One region of the Paenibacillus sp. FSL H7-0716 genome, then DNA from elsewhere that is predicted to be linked to it. Evidence: predicted binding sites of a transcription regulator. Region 1 holds the regulator's gene; each other region holds the start of a gene.
What was found. Region 1 encodes Rex, which represses fermentation and respiration genes when NADH is low (regulators of the CRP and FNR family bind a similar motif). Its sites were predicted from a motif close to TTGTGAAATATTTCACAA; they were not measured.
Positions count from the first base shown of each region.

Region 2: MHH60_RS13025 (polymer-forming cytoskeletal protein) is a predicted target of Rex. The motif match lies at 1,814-1,831, and genes of this name have one in related genera.
Region 3: adhE (bifunctional acetaldehyde-CoA/alcohol dehydrogenase) is a predicted target of Rex. The motif match lies at 2,078-2,095, and genes of this name have one in related genera.
Region 4: MHH60_RS29200 (formate/nitrite transporter family protein) is a predicted target of Rex. The motif match lies at 1,486-1,503, and genes of this name have one in related genera.

Region 1 covers NZ_JBBODA010000002.1:28,206-31,814, forward strand. Annotated here, with positions in the region: gene MHH60_RS02955 (cell wall elongation regulator TseB-like domain-containing protein) at 1-14, opposite strand, end outside; gene MHH60_RS02960 (amidohydrolase) at 187-1,488, opposite strand; gene MHH60_RS02965 (redox-sensing transcriptional repressor Rex) at 1,475-2,128, opposite strand; gene dinG (ATP-dependent DNA helicase DinG) at 2,259-3,609, opposite strand, start outside.
Region 2 covers NZ_JBBODA010000008.1:107,820-111,428, forward strand. Annotated here, with positions in the region: gene MHH60_RS13010 (MFS transporter) at 1-169, opposite strand, end outside; gene MHH60_RS13015 (LacI family DNA-binding transcriptional regulator) at 218-1,129, opposite strand; gene MHH60_RS13020 (hypothetical protein) at 1,261-1,407, shown strand; gene MHH60_RS13025 (polymer-forming cytoskeletal protein) at 1,890-2,438, shown strand; gene MHH60_RS13030 (hypothetical protein) at 3,091-3,336, shown strand; gene MHH60_RS13035 (histidine phosphatase family protein) at 3,399-3,609, opposite strand, start outside.
Region 3 covers NZ_JBBODA010000002.1:298,077-301,685, forward strand. Annotated here, with positions in the region: gene adhE (bifunctional acetaldehyde-CoA/alcohol dehydrogenase) at 1-2,002, opposite strand, end outside; gene MHH60_RS04235 (ABC transporter substrate-binding protein) at 2,412-3,609, opposite strand, start outside.
Region 4 covers NZ_JBBODA010000041.1:4,609-8,217, reverse strand. Annotated here, with positions in the region: gene MHH60_RS29205 (MFS transporter) at 1-94, opposite strand, end outside; gene MHH60_RS29200 (formate/nitrite transporter family protein) at 555-1,382, opposite strand; gene MHH60_RS29195 (FAD-dependent oxidoreductase) at 2,446-3,609, opposite strand, start outside.

The DNA.
Region 1 (3,609 bases):
TTCCTTTTCTTCAAGGTACAGCTCCCTTTCTAGTAATATATCTTTTTTGATTATATAACACACCCGCGTGTTTATCCAAAATTTCATAATTTTCTAGCTTTCCCAGCCTTAAAAATACACAAAAGGCCGCAACTTTTGCTAAAAGCAAAAAGTCGCAGCCTTTTATTTATTCGTTATTCTCCAGACTTAACGCTTCAATAAACCTTCGAAGGCTTCTTGCGCTTTACGCCGGATAGCTTCCTCATCCAGGGTTAAGCATTGTCCATGCTTGATGACCTGTTTACCATTCACCCACACATGCTCAACATCCTGAGCGCTAGCAGAGTAAACTGCATGAGACAACAGATCTGTGTGTGGCAGCAAATGCGGCTGATCGATATCAATAGCAATGAAATCAGCTTTCATCCCTACAGCAAGTCTGCCTACATTATTTAAAAAGATGGACTGCGCGCCATATTCTGTAGCCATACGCAGAGCCTCTGGAGCTGGAACAGCCGTTGGATCACCGCTGACACCCTTATGAATGAGAGCTGCAAGCCGCATCTCTTCAAACATATCCAAGTTATTGTTGCTTGCCGCGCCATCCGTGCCAAGAGACACCTTCACACCAGCTTTTAGAAGATCAGTAACCCGAGCCACTCCGCTAGCCAGCTTCAAATTACTGCCCGGATTATGAGATACACCCACATTATGGCGAGCCAAGATCTCAATCTCTTCATCATTTAAATGAACACCATGTGCAACTATCGAGGGACGTGTGAACATTCCAAGCTTCTCTAAGTGAGCTACAGGACGCAACCCGTAATCCGCCACATTTTGTTCCACTTCACGTTTCGTTTCGGACATATGCGTATGCATCGGTAAATCCAGATCATGCGCTGCCTGCACGAACTTAACCAGGAAGTCCGGAGGGCAAGTATAAGGGGCATGTGGCGAGATCATAGTAGTAATTCTACCGTCAGCCTTTCCATGCCAGTTACGGGCAAAAGAAATCGCTTCCGCAAGCTTGTGATTCTGTACATCCTCTGGACATAACCCGATCACACCACGCATCAATACGGAACGGATACCTGATAACTCAGCTACCTCGGCTACTCGGTCCATATGATCATACATATCGAGGAAGGTCGTAGTTCCACCCTTCAGCATTTCCAATACAGATAAGGAGGTTCCCCAGTATACATCATCTCCGGTGAACTTTTCCTCCATCGGCCACATCTTCTCCTGAAGCCACACTTGTAGCGCTAAATCATCTCCATATCCACGCAGCAAAGACATCGCCGCATGACCATGTGTGTTTACAAGTCCAGGCATGAACAGCAGACGGCTGCCATCAACCACTTGCACTCCAGCTTCCATCTGAGGCTCTTCTTTTCCTATGTAAGTGATTAAATCATCTTCAATAGTCATATATCCACTCAGAACCGGCTCATCCGTTCCCGGAGTCAGAAAATACCCGCCCTTAATTATCGTTTTATTGTTGTTCATGTTCGCTTTCTTCCTTTCCATCCCGCAAGTAATAAGCAAGACTTTGCAGATCAGTTGTAAAATCAGCTGCATGCACCCGGATATTCGGTGGTGTCTTCAGAATCACAGGGGCAAAGTTCAAAATCGCTTCAATCCCAGAAGAAATGAGAATATCTGCTACATTTTGAGCTTCTGAATCAGGTACGGTAATAATGGCAATGCGAATACCTTGCTCACGAATCGTGCTGCCTAGTTCATCCATCGGTTGCACAGTAAGGGAGTTGATCTTACGTCCAACCTTAGGAGCGTACGAATCAAATATAGCCGTGATTTTCATAGTATCTTTAAGATATGCATTGTAATTAGACAAGGCATGTCCGAGATTACCTGCTCCAACTAAAGCTACATTAAGCTGTTGATCCAGCTTTAGGATATGACGGATTTTCTCAATAAGATACGTTACATCGTAGCCGATACCTTTTCTGCCGAAGTCACCAAAATATGCTAAATCCTTACGAATCTGTGCGGGATTAAGATCAAGCTTTTGTCCAAGTTCCTGAGAGGAAACTGTTAATATTTCGCGATTCTGGAGATCATTCAAAAAACGCAAGTACACAGGTAGTCTGCGAACAACGGCTTCTGATATTTTATCCGATTTCATATTTTTCCTCCTAAAAATAATAATGTTCTTGTGTAAATCCATATTCAAACGTCTACCTCTCCTTACTAAGGGCGGTACTGTAACAGACCGCCCTTAAGGATAAGGAGGAGCTAAACTGAAGACGAGCGTTTTAAGAAGCGCCGCCATCCTCTAGCCATTCCGCTATGCGAGGGACCATTTGATCAGTAAGCATATGCTCCATTTTGGGACCAGGCAATGAATAAAGGAAATACTTTCCGTAATGAGATTCAATAACCCTTGTATCATAAACAATAACTATTCCGCGATCCTGCGCCGTGCGAACCAGTCTTCCGAATCCCTGCTTAAAACGAATAACCGCTTGAGGAACTGATAATTTCATGAACGGATTCTTCTTCTGGGCCTGCAATAACTCCGACTTCGCTTCCGCCAACGGGTGATTCGGCGGTTGAAACGGAAGTCTCACGATGGCCAGGCAAGTCAGTGCTTCACCTGGAATATCTACACCTTCCCAGAAGCTGCTCGTCCCCAGCAGAACGGATGCTGCACTGTCCTGAAAGCGGCGGATCAGCTTACTCCGGCTGCCACCTTCCACGCCTTGACCAAGCACCGTAATCTCTTGTGAGGCCAAAGCCTCTTTAAGCGGATCATATACCTGACGCAGCATTTTATAAGAAGTAAACAGAACCAGCATCCGCCCACGTGTTGTTTTAGCAGCTTCCGATAATGACTGTACGAGTGTATCGACAAATCGAGCATCGCCCACACTGCCCTTCACACTAGGAAAATCACGCGGTATAACTAACAGTGCCTGCTCACGATACTTAAAGGGAGATGGAAGGAGTGAGGTCATTAGACGTCCCTCTTCCGCAGCTTCGTTAAGTCCGAGATTATCAATCATAAATTGAAAAGATTTATCTACAGACAGCGTCGCCGAGGTAAGCACGATGCTTTTTTTCTTATCGAAGAACAACTCTTTAAGCTGGCTGCTAACATCCACAGGGACGGCATACAGCTGTAGTGATTTGCTGCGGTAATTTCCATTTGCCTCCAGCCAATATACTACATTATCGTCATTCAGCCCCATAAAGAATCTTACTTGCTCACGGATGGAAGCCAAATCCTTAAATAAACCGCTAATATCAGTAACAAGACTGTCTGCTGAGGATTGGCTTTCCTGGTCACGCATCTCGTTAAGCATTTTATCACCCTTACGGATGATGTCGCTTAACGTCAGATTCATAGTGTTCTCTAGCGCAACTAATTCATCCCAATCCTTCGGCTTACGGGCGGGAAGCAACCGCATAACCAGTTGTCCCGCTTCCCCCGCCCCTGCATCACTGCGTTCCGGCAAAAGGCTGAACAGCTTGTCGCTGAGTGCATCCCAGGTTTCTTTGACGGTAAGCAGATCCGGGTAAATCCGATCGATGACTCCGCTCCATTCTGAAGCCTCTTCACTGCCTGACGACTGTAATATCTGGCGCAGAGCAGGAAGCTGTCCG
Region 2 (3,609 bases), on a different contig from region 1:
TGCCGGTCGTTTGCAGTACCCATAAACTTAAAGCAATACTATGAAAAGTGTTGCCAAATAAGGAAATGGAGTACGAACTGAGTAGCAGCAGGAATCTCCGATTTCCCCAAAGAGAGGGATAAACTTGAACAGCAGGGGGAACTTGTTTCACTAATACAGGACCAGGCATAAGTTATGCTCCTTTCAACTTAAACGCTTAAGTGAATAGCCAAAAAAATTATTCTACAAAATAGCAATTATTTTCTTGTGCGGAGTAGTCAGAATGATGCAATAATTTGTCCATGAGTTCAAATGCAGTAGCCGCTTTATCCCCAGTAAAAATGAATTTATGAACGTCATCGCCTAATATTTCCGGACAATTGCAGGTGCAAAGCACAGAGAGTTGTTCGAACCTCCCGTTTACTTCAACGTAACTTCCAATAAACTCATTAATGACAATGGCCTCTTTATAGCCCCCTCCCTGTAAGAATGTATTTAATTCCTCCAAATTGACAACGGTAAATATCGCTTCTTCAGGTAATGGAATACTGTCCTGAATAAAGCGGGTGAGGAAACAGTTATTGAAGCTCTCCATAATTAAACATACCTGTGAAAGGTCCTGTGGTTTTACCTTTTGCAGAACTGCTCGATAGTTGAAAAGGACCTGCTTAAAGAGTTTATCTTCAATCATGCTGTCGATCAGAATCAAAGGAATTCCTTCTACAAAATGTTTGGAGATCGAATAAAAGGCTTCCTCGCGCACATCGATCAGAAATACAGCCTCCAGCTTTCTTTCTACGATAATATCCAAAGAAGGCTGGTCAACATCAAGTGAATAGAGCAGCGTATGGTAACCAGCATTTGTTAACCGTTGTTCCAAGGCATGTATAAATGAGAACTGGGCATGGAGCTTCCAGTGTGGGGTATGGGCTGATGTGTTAACAAGCACACCGACCAATCTTGTTTTCTGATTTGCAAGTGAACGTGCTGCCAGATTCGGTATGTAATGCAGTTCCTCGGCAAGCTGAAGAATCTGCTGGCGCGTTTTCTCAGGAATGGTTTGGTTGCCGACACGATTCAGAACATAGCTCACTGTTGCGACGGAGACATTGGCACGAAGTGCGATGTCCTTCATGGTTGTCTTTTTCACCAGTAAATAGCTCCCTTATCCTTGTGATATTTTCTAAAGATTAACATTCTGATTCTAAAGCGTCAATGGGGGGTGAGTGAGCATTTAGATGACCCTGCTAAGTTTCTAGAAATGGAAGAATTGCGGAAGGGTTGAAGGAAGAGGACTTAACTCAACTTCCTAATTTCTCGATTATTATCAATGAAGGTCATGAAGAAATTGCAGAAGCCGTTATTAACAGCTGGAACAAGAATCTGGGCATTCCAGTAGACTTTGAGACCCTGGGAAAATCTGCTTGATAATCGTCTTAAGCTAAATTATACGAAACAAGCTTTATGCAAAAGCTGAAAAAATGCTTATTGACCAAATGGCCATCCTTCCGCTGTATTATTTTTATGCTGATGTTTTGCATAAACCTAACATTAAAAAAGTAAGTGTAGAGTATGATGGTTCCATATCTTTTTCAAGAGGATATCTAATCTAAAGATTTATAGTAATAAAGATTATGAGGATACTTCCAAAGTTATTGGAAGTGTCCTTTTTGTGTGGAATTAATCACCTTTGTGACCTTTCTTAAAATTTGGGTAAATAAGTATTAAGATCTATGAACTTAAAACGGGCAGCGAGATGAGGTGTTACTTATGGATACGATTCCGGATGGAGATGAGTGATCTTTGTGAAACCGCTTCAGATAACGACACAATATTGTGAAAATTTTCACCTGTTTATTAAAAATTTTAATATATAATTAATTTATAATCAAAAACAAGGGGGATTTAAAATGAAGTTATTTAAAATGATGTTAGTAGCAGGCGTCTCGGTTGCAGTCTTGTCTGGTTGTGGTGCGAATAATAATGCGACTAATTCGGCGGCTACTACGGCTCCAACTACAGAGCAAACGGATGCAGTTACTACAGCTTCAATCGTAAATCAAGCAGATGCGTTTACCAAGGCTGTAAGTAAAGATGGAAATTGGATTATTGCCATTCTAAATGATGTGACTATTGCCCAAGATGTTGTTGTTGAAGGCGAATTCCATGATAAAGGGGCCGCAGACGGCGATATCTACCGTAAGATTGCTCTTTATGCCCAAGACGCTGATCACAAAGTTACTGCCAATTACACACTCACTGTACCTAAGTTAACTGTACAAAGCGAAAATTTACGAGTTCAAGGCGGAACCATTAAAGGTGATGTTTATGTAGAAGCAAACGGATTTAATCTGCATGAAACCTCGACTATTGATGGAAATCTTTACTTCGCAAACGAAGATGTGAAAGCAACTGCAGGGATTGAAGGTAAAGTGACTGGGGCAACTGAAGTTAAATAAGTTTATGATGATTTCGATTAGGTAGAAGTAGAAGGACTAACTATATAGATAGAATTATCCGGATAGGTTCAGGAAAAAGGAATCAGTATGAATGGGCTGACTCATAATGGACTACACCCCATCTAGTTACCATATGAGAGCCGACGGAAGCCTTGAAGTAACAAGTAATGGAGTATTGAAGCAGTGAATTATTGGAGTATGAAAATTTGAAGTGTACAGTAGATGGTTTTAACTGTATTTTGTACAACTAAAATGCTCAAAATGCTCGGCCAATGAAATTAGCTGTATTTAGTACATCTATTTTCTTGATTTAATACTCTATAGGCTATTTCTCTAGTTTTTAATTGTATAGAATACACTTAAAGTTAGAATTATCCCTTGTGGATATGGAATAAGTGTATAAAATGCAGTTACCTTAAGAATTCCATCAAGATATTGCGTTACAACGAAGTGGGTATCCGAAAGCTACGAATGATTAAGCTTAGCTCATAAAACCTACTCAAGTAAACTACCGCAGACCCAAAACACCAGGCAGTGAACCTCCAACGGAGAATCGCTGCCTGGTTGTTTTTTTGTGGAAGAATATATGAACTATTGTTGATTTTCTTCATATTGACTTATACTATTACTACCACTACTAGGAGGAACACATATGTCTAAGGAGTATTCGCGCACATATATTGAGAGCGTAAAGCTTGAAATGTTAAATAGGTTGGGATTAAAGCAGGTGTTCTTCAAGGAGCAAATAGGGGACAGCCTAATTTTTGAAGCTGTGGGTTTTGATAAAGGGGCAAAACACCGCTTTTGCGTTAGACCAAAGACAAAAACGATTGATGAATTCATTTCAGGCAAATGGATGAAGGTCCGCAGTTTTATAATCAAAAGTGTGGATATTTAATGTTGAACCCTATAAAGGTAGCCCCGTTAATCGGAGTTACCTTTTTATTATTTGACCCATAGTCATTGATAATGTGAAGTATCTCCATACAGATCGATGGTTGTATTGTTATCAGTTAGGGTTACTTTACATAATGCTGTAGAGAGAATATCCGGTAATTCCCCAATTTCCTGCAATGATTTATTGAGAAAATAAGCCATAATGACTTTTAAAGTCATCCGATGCGTGACGATGAGCACTTCTAGCCCTACGTTATCGTTTATGATGCGCTCC
Region 3 (3,609 bases), 270 kb from region 1:
CATGTGTCAATACGTCCATACCTGTATCAGCTACAGCAGTTTTTGGCAAGCTATATACAAACTCTGGATCAATGATAGCTACGTCTGGAGTTAGCTCATAGTCAGCCAAAGGATATTTAGTATGTTGTTCAGTTGTTTTATCGGTAATAACTGCGAAAGATGTTACTTCCGAACCCGTACCCGAAGTAGTTGGAATCGCTACAAACTTAGCTTTGTTTCCAAGTTTAGGGAATTTGTAAACCCGTTTACGGATATCCATGAATTTTTGTTTCAGACCGTTAAAGTCTGCGTCTGGATGTTCATAGAATAACCACATTCCTTTTGCAGCATCCATTGGGGAACCACCACCAAGTGCGATGATGCAGTCCGGTTGGAATCTGTTCATCATTGCTGTACCTTTTTCAACTGTAGTTGTCGATGGATCTGGTTCAACTTCCGAGAACACTTCGATCGCTACAGGAGTTTGGCGTTGACGCAGATAATGTTCAACTCTCTCAACATATCCAAGCTTAACCATCATTGGGTCAGTGATAATTGCGACACGTGTGATATCAGGCATTTTGGTCAGGTACTGTGTAGCGCCTTTTTCGAAATAGATCTTGTCAGGTACTTTAAACCATTGCATATTCACGGTACGACGATTCACCCTTTTCACGTTGATCAAATTGATTGCTGTAACGTTTTGCGACACGGAGTTACGACCATAAGATCCGCAGCCCAGCGTCAACGAAGGGATGTTAGTGTTATAGATATCGCCGATCGCACCATGAGTGGAAGGCGAGTTAACGAGAATACGTCCTGTTTGCAGACGATTGGAGAACTTCATGATTACTTCTTCGTTGTTGGAGTGGATAGCCGAACTGTGGCCCATACCACCAAATTCAACAACTTGTGCTGCGCGTTCGATACCTTGATCTGCGTTTTTAACTTTGTAGCAAGCAAGCACAGGACTCAATTTTTCAGCGGACAATGGATATTTAGTGCCTACACCTTCAAGTTCTGCTACCAGAATCTTAGTGCCGGCAGGAACTTGAATGCCGCACATTTCAGCAATTTTCACTGCGGATTGTCCAACGATTGCTGGGTTAACCGCACATTTATCAACGTTCATAGCGCCGCTAGTAAGTTTAGCAGCTTCTTCTTTGTTAACAAAGTAGCAGCCATTAGCGATCATTTTCTTTTTCACTTGATCGAAGATTGGTTCTTCGATAATAACAGCTTGCTCGGAAGCACAGATCATACCATTATCAAAAGTTTTGGAAAGAATGATGTCCGTTACGGCTTGATCAATATCCGCGCTCTTTTCGATGAATGCAGGTACGTTACCAGGACCTACGCCAAGAGCTGGTTTACCACAGCTATAAGCTGCTTTTACCATTGCAGAACCGCCTGTTGCGAGAATAAGTGCAACGTCTGGGTTGTTCATCAAAGCATTTGTTTTGTCCATCGTTGGCATTTCAATCCATTGGATACAATTCTCAGGTGCGCCAGCTTTTACAGCCGCATCATGAAGAATTCTAGCAGCTGCTGCACTACACTCTTGCGCAGATGGGTGGAAACCGAATATAATAGGGTTCCGTGTCTTAATCGAAATCAACGCTTTAAACATCGTGGTGGATGTAGGGTTGGTTACCGGTGTGATACCCATTACAATTCCGACGGGCTCAGCAATTTTTTGGAAGCTCTCATAAGCATTGTCTTCAATAACGCCTACTGTTTTATCGTATTTAATTCCGTGCCAGATATATTCTGTCGAGAAGATGTTTTTAGTAATTTTGTCTTCGTAAACCCCGCGGCCAGTTTCTTCTACAGCCAATTTAGCGAGGTACATATGTTTGTCGAGTCCAGCCAACGCCATTGCATGAACGATTGTGTCAACTTGCTCTTGATCCAGCGCCATGAATGCCTCATGTGCTTTTTTCGCTTTATCCACCAAAGTCTGAATATACTCTTCAGCGGTAGTTTGTTTAACTTGGGCGGCGACTTCGTTCTTAACTGCCATCTCCCTCGTCCTCCTGTCAATTTTTAGGTTGTTTTTCTCTACACATTTATCTTATCACATCATTTCCACCTTGTATAGTGAAATCTTTCACAAAGTATAAAGTTTTTTTGATTTGTTTTCAAAGCGCTTTCATTCGATCATTTTATAGGTTTTTTACCATTATTTACGCTGTAATATCCCTTAAATCTAAAGTTTATGTTTAAAAAGACAAGAACCAATACCCATTTTCTACCTTTTCGTTCGCAAAAATATTTTAAAAAAGCAAATCTAATTTTGTTGACACTCTATTTTTTCCCATGACCCTCTAAAAAATAGTCGAGTGTCACCCGTCGTGTTAATTTATAAAAATATCAATAATATAAACATAAAAAAACCGACTCCTAAAGGAGCCGGTTCTGTTCTTCCTTGCCTATTCTACTTTAATTGTATCGAAGAATTTCTCTTGCACTGTTTTGGCAGCAGCTTCAAGCTGTGTCTTGGAATCTGTTCCTTTTTTGGAGAACAGCTCTTGAATTACATTGGACATGGTTGCATAGTAGTCCTGTGTATTGTATTGCGCTTCCGGTTTACCGTCCAGCAAACCTAAAATATCAGGGCTGTATTGATATACATTTGTATATTTATCATACACAGCTTTTGTTTTCTTACCGAAGTCAGAATCTGCAGAATAGTAATCTAAGAGCGGCGGAATAAAGTATTTGCCATCCGTTGTACGTTGTTGCAGAACCGCATCCAGTGCTTCTAGACCTTTATCAGAGAAGTAATCAAATGTAATATAACGGAATGCCATTTCTTGCTCGTCTGGGGTTGCATTTGGATTGATTACAAGGTAGTCACCACCAAGTACCCCAGTGTGTTTTCCGCCTTTTTCCATCGCAGGCATTGGATACGTAAGTACATCTTCTGGTTTCAGACCGCCTTGATTCAACGCTTGCTCAATAACGCCGTCAGATCCAGCCATTACCATTGCTGTACGACTTTGTTGGAATGCGCCTACAGCATCGCCCCAGCCTAGTGCCCAGTCCTGAGGAATCGCGTTTGCTTCCCATCTAAGTTTCTTGTAGAAATCCAGCGCTTTAATCCCAGCCTCAGAATTAAAAGTAGCTACAACCTTACCGCCTTCAATCTTCTGAATTTCACCGCCAGCTTCGAACAGGAAGTTGGTCCAGTTCCAGCCTGCTTCATTCCCTTTACCCATTGGAGCAATACCAGAAATCCCTTTTTTGGTATCAGCTACGCCTTTAGCGGTATTCAGCATATCATCCCAAGTCCAATCCATAGGTGGAACAGCAACGCCTTTTTCATCCAGCATTTTTTTGTTGATCATTGTGGTTGTTACATAACCCTTTTGAGTTACGCCGAATACTTTTCCGTCAATGATAAATTGATTTTGGAGAACCGGGTTAATTTGATCCTTAAATTCGTATTTATTCCACAGATCCGTAATGTCAGCTACCCAGCCTTTTTCAACTAAGAATTTTGCTTCTGTAGCGTAAGTGTTAAAGAAGGTTGGAGCTTCATTTGCTGCCATTTTGATGCCGATTTCACTTACATTGTACTGCCAATCGTCTTTGACGATTTCAACATTGGGATATTCCTCTTGGAAA
Region 4 (3,609 bases), on a different contig from region 1:
CGAGCGGCCACATCAGCGCACTACCTGTTGCGTTAATTAGGCTGGCAATTAGAAATATTTTCACTTCTTTTGGATATGCCTGTAAAAACTTCATAAGTAGTGTACATCCCCTGTTATATATGTGTCATTAATTCATCCAGTATCATCCCAAAACAGGGCTATGAGCAAGCATACACATTGACGTTTTATCGTGATAAAGTACGCATGAAATCTAGAGGATAAAACGCACATATCGCATGAAATATCCCGTCTCCCTTGGGGTTCACGTCCGCAGTCCTCCCTAGTTCTAATATCTATTCTTATTTTAAAGCCGTGGCTGTCGTCCGTAAAGCAAACTAAACAAGAAGAAACTGATTCGCTATCCGAAAGACGGGGTAATAGAGCCTAGAAACACTCCCCCTTCAAAATTCGCCGTGATCCGATTTCGTTCCCCCGAGCGCGGATATATCACGGCGGATTTTTTTGTGTCTACATAACAAAAAGCACCCCTAAAACATTAACGCCACCAATAAGGCAGACCTTGAATGTTCTATGGAGTGCTCTATAAGACGAGCTTAAGCGTGTTTTTTGACACTGCTGCCGGACATGCTATCTACGGATTGAATAGCCGTAGGTGCTTTACGCAAGTATGCCATCCAATAGGCAGCTGCGACAAATATTGCTCCACCCGTTAGATTGCCGAGCCAGACGGGAACAAAGTTAGTGAAGTATTGCCCCCATGAATAATAACCTTCAAAAATAGCTGCTGGAATTAGGAACATGTTAGCTACAACGTGCTGGAATCCGATCGCAACAAAGGCCATTGTTGGAAACCAAATACCAAGGATTTTGCCGCTGAAGTTATCTGCTCCGTAGGAGAGCCATACGGCCAGTGCAACGAGCCAGTTACAGCCGATACCCGAAACAAATGCCGGAAAGAATTCTGCATCGATTTTATGACCAGCCATATCCACCAATTTTTCTAAATATACACCCTCTGAAGTTAAACCCACCACATGACCGAAGAAATAAGCTACAAATAATGCCCCTGCCAGATTACTAATCGTAATGAGCAAAAGATTCTTCACAACTTCCCAGAAAGAAATCTTCTTAGCCATAAAAGCGAGCGGCACGGCCATCATATTTCCTGTTAGCAGTTCTCCACCTGCAAGGAGTACCATGATCAGCCCAACGGGGAAGACTGCGGCTCCGATAAAGTTAGCAATGGAACCCCATTCCTGTGGTGCGCCAGCAATGACGCGAATATCTAATAAAAACCCGAGCGCAATAAACGCTCCTCCCAAAAAGCCCAGAATAAGTACGGTACTTAGCGGATTATGAGCTTTTTTTATGCCGTTCTCTACAGTTACTTCGGCAATTTGCTGCGGTTTGCTATAAGCCATGGTTCCTATCCCCTTCATCTATTTACTTCAAATTTGTTCCTTTATGACCATTGTAGCGTGTCGTAAAACACATTAACGTGATAATTATCACTTTGAGAAAACTAAGTGAAAGTTTTCACTGACATGTCAAATTTACTCCGACCTGTGCACAATTAGAAGTTTGCGACTGACCTACTAAGCCAGCATATCTTGTTTCGTTGGATTACATTTGGGCGTACGCAGCAGCTATCGGACTCAGTTGACCCTATATGCAGCTATATCTCACTGGAGCTATACCTAACTGGAGTCATACCTCACTGGAGTCATACCTCACTATAGTCATACTTCACTATCGTCATACTTCACTATCGTCATACTTCACTATCGGCATTCTATCGGACTCGGATGACTCTAATCGTAGCTTTTGAGCATATTTGGCCCACACCCGGACATCGGACCCAGATGCCCCTAATCTTAACTTTCGAGCACATTTGGCTTGCTATTGGACCCCATAGTCGCTATTAGCACGAAAAACACACTAGTTGTACCTCATTCCATGTAATAGCTGCATTGGAGTCCGAAACCACGCTCAAACGGCGATTAATTGCTAAATAGCGGCTTCTGAGTCCGAAAGCTTCTGCGGAGGGCGATGATTCAGCACGATCGGACTCAGATGACCTTATACGTAGCTTTTGAGCACATTTGGCTTGCTATCGGACCCCATAGTCGCTATTAGCACGAAAAACACACTAGTTGTACCTCATTCTATGTAATAGCTGCATTGGAGTCCGAAATCACACTCAAACGGCGATTAATTGCTAAATAGCGCCTTCTGAGTCCGAAAGCTTCTGCGGAGGGATGATGACTCAGCACGATCGGACACAGTTGACCCTAGTCGTAACTTTTGAGCATATTTGGATTGCTACCATCACCGAAGCCATTGGATTGCATCTACCCAAGCAGCTAATCATTCTGCACCTAACAAAAAAAGCAGCAATCCTCCCGTTACAGGAGAATCGCTGCTTTTCTAGCTTTATAAGGTTGTCTTTTCGTCGATAAATCACTCAGAAACAATCGTTTCTTTTTAAACCGTTACAGCCTCTTTGCTTGGTACTGTTGTCGGCAGCGCTTGAAGACCTACTGTATTCAGGAAGTTCCAAGGTTTGTTGTAATGCGGTTGGAAGAAGAAATCGATAAAGGCTAGTTGGTCGATTGTCATTTGATTTTGAATACATACAGACACTGTGTTGATCGATTGCGTCAGATCCATCTTGGACATAATTTGAGCCCCGAGAATACGGCGTGTGGCGCGATCAAACACTACTTTTAACTGAACCTGCTCAAAGGTTGGCATAAATTCCGGACGGTAGTTATCAATAATCATGGCGGTTTCTACGTCCATTCCTTCAGCCTTAGCTCCTTCTTCAGTAAGCCCTGTTGCAGCGATATTGTCTTCATAAATCTTAATGCCCGAAGTCCCTTGTGTACCCATATAAGGAATGGTTTCTGTTACCAAGTTGCGTGCAACTAAGGTTCCCATCCGCACAGCATTGGTTGCCAGTGGGATATAGGCGTGTTTGCCTGTAGGGTTGTAATGAATCGCACAGCTGTCGCCAGCGGCATATACATCCGGGCAGCTAGTCTGCATATAGTTATTGACTACAATGGCACCATTAGGCAGCATATCGACTTGACCTTTTAAGAGTTCAGTATTAGGACGGAAACCAATGCAGAGAATGACCAGATCTGTCTCATGCTCACCTTTGCTTGTAATAACTTTTGTAACCTTACCGTCTTTGCCTGCAAAAGAGCTGACCTTCTCATTCAGTGCCAATTTAATCCCATGATCCTGAAAAGATTGTTCGATCGGTGCAGTAAATTCTTGGTCCAGATATTTACTCAGAATGCGATCTTCACCATCAATTAGCGTAACTTGCTTACCATTCATTTGAAAAGCTTCCACCAGTTCAACGCCGATATATCCAGCACCGACGACGGTTATTTTATTCGCTTGTTTAGCTTTTTCTATAATAGTGTTGGAATGATCATAGTTCTTGGAAAGTAAAATCCCCTCGAGTTCAAACCCTTCAAGCTTCGGCACAATCGGCCATGAACCTGTAGTCATAATCAGCTTATCGTAGGTGTCAGCGAACTCGCGGCCTGTCTCCAGATTGCGAACACGTAATGTTTTGGAATTCGTATCCACTGCAGTTACTTCATGACGCATATTGGTCTTTACGCCAAGCTC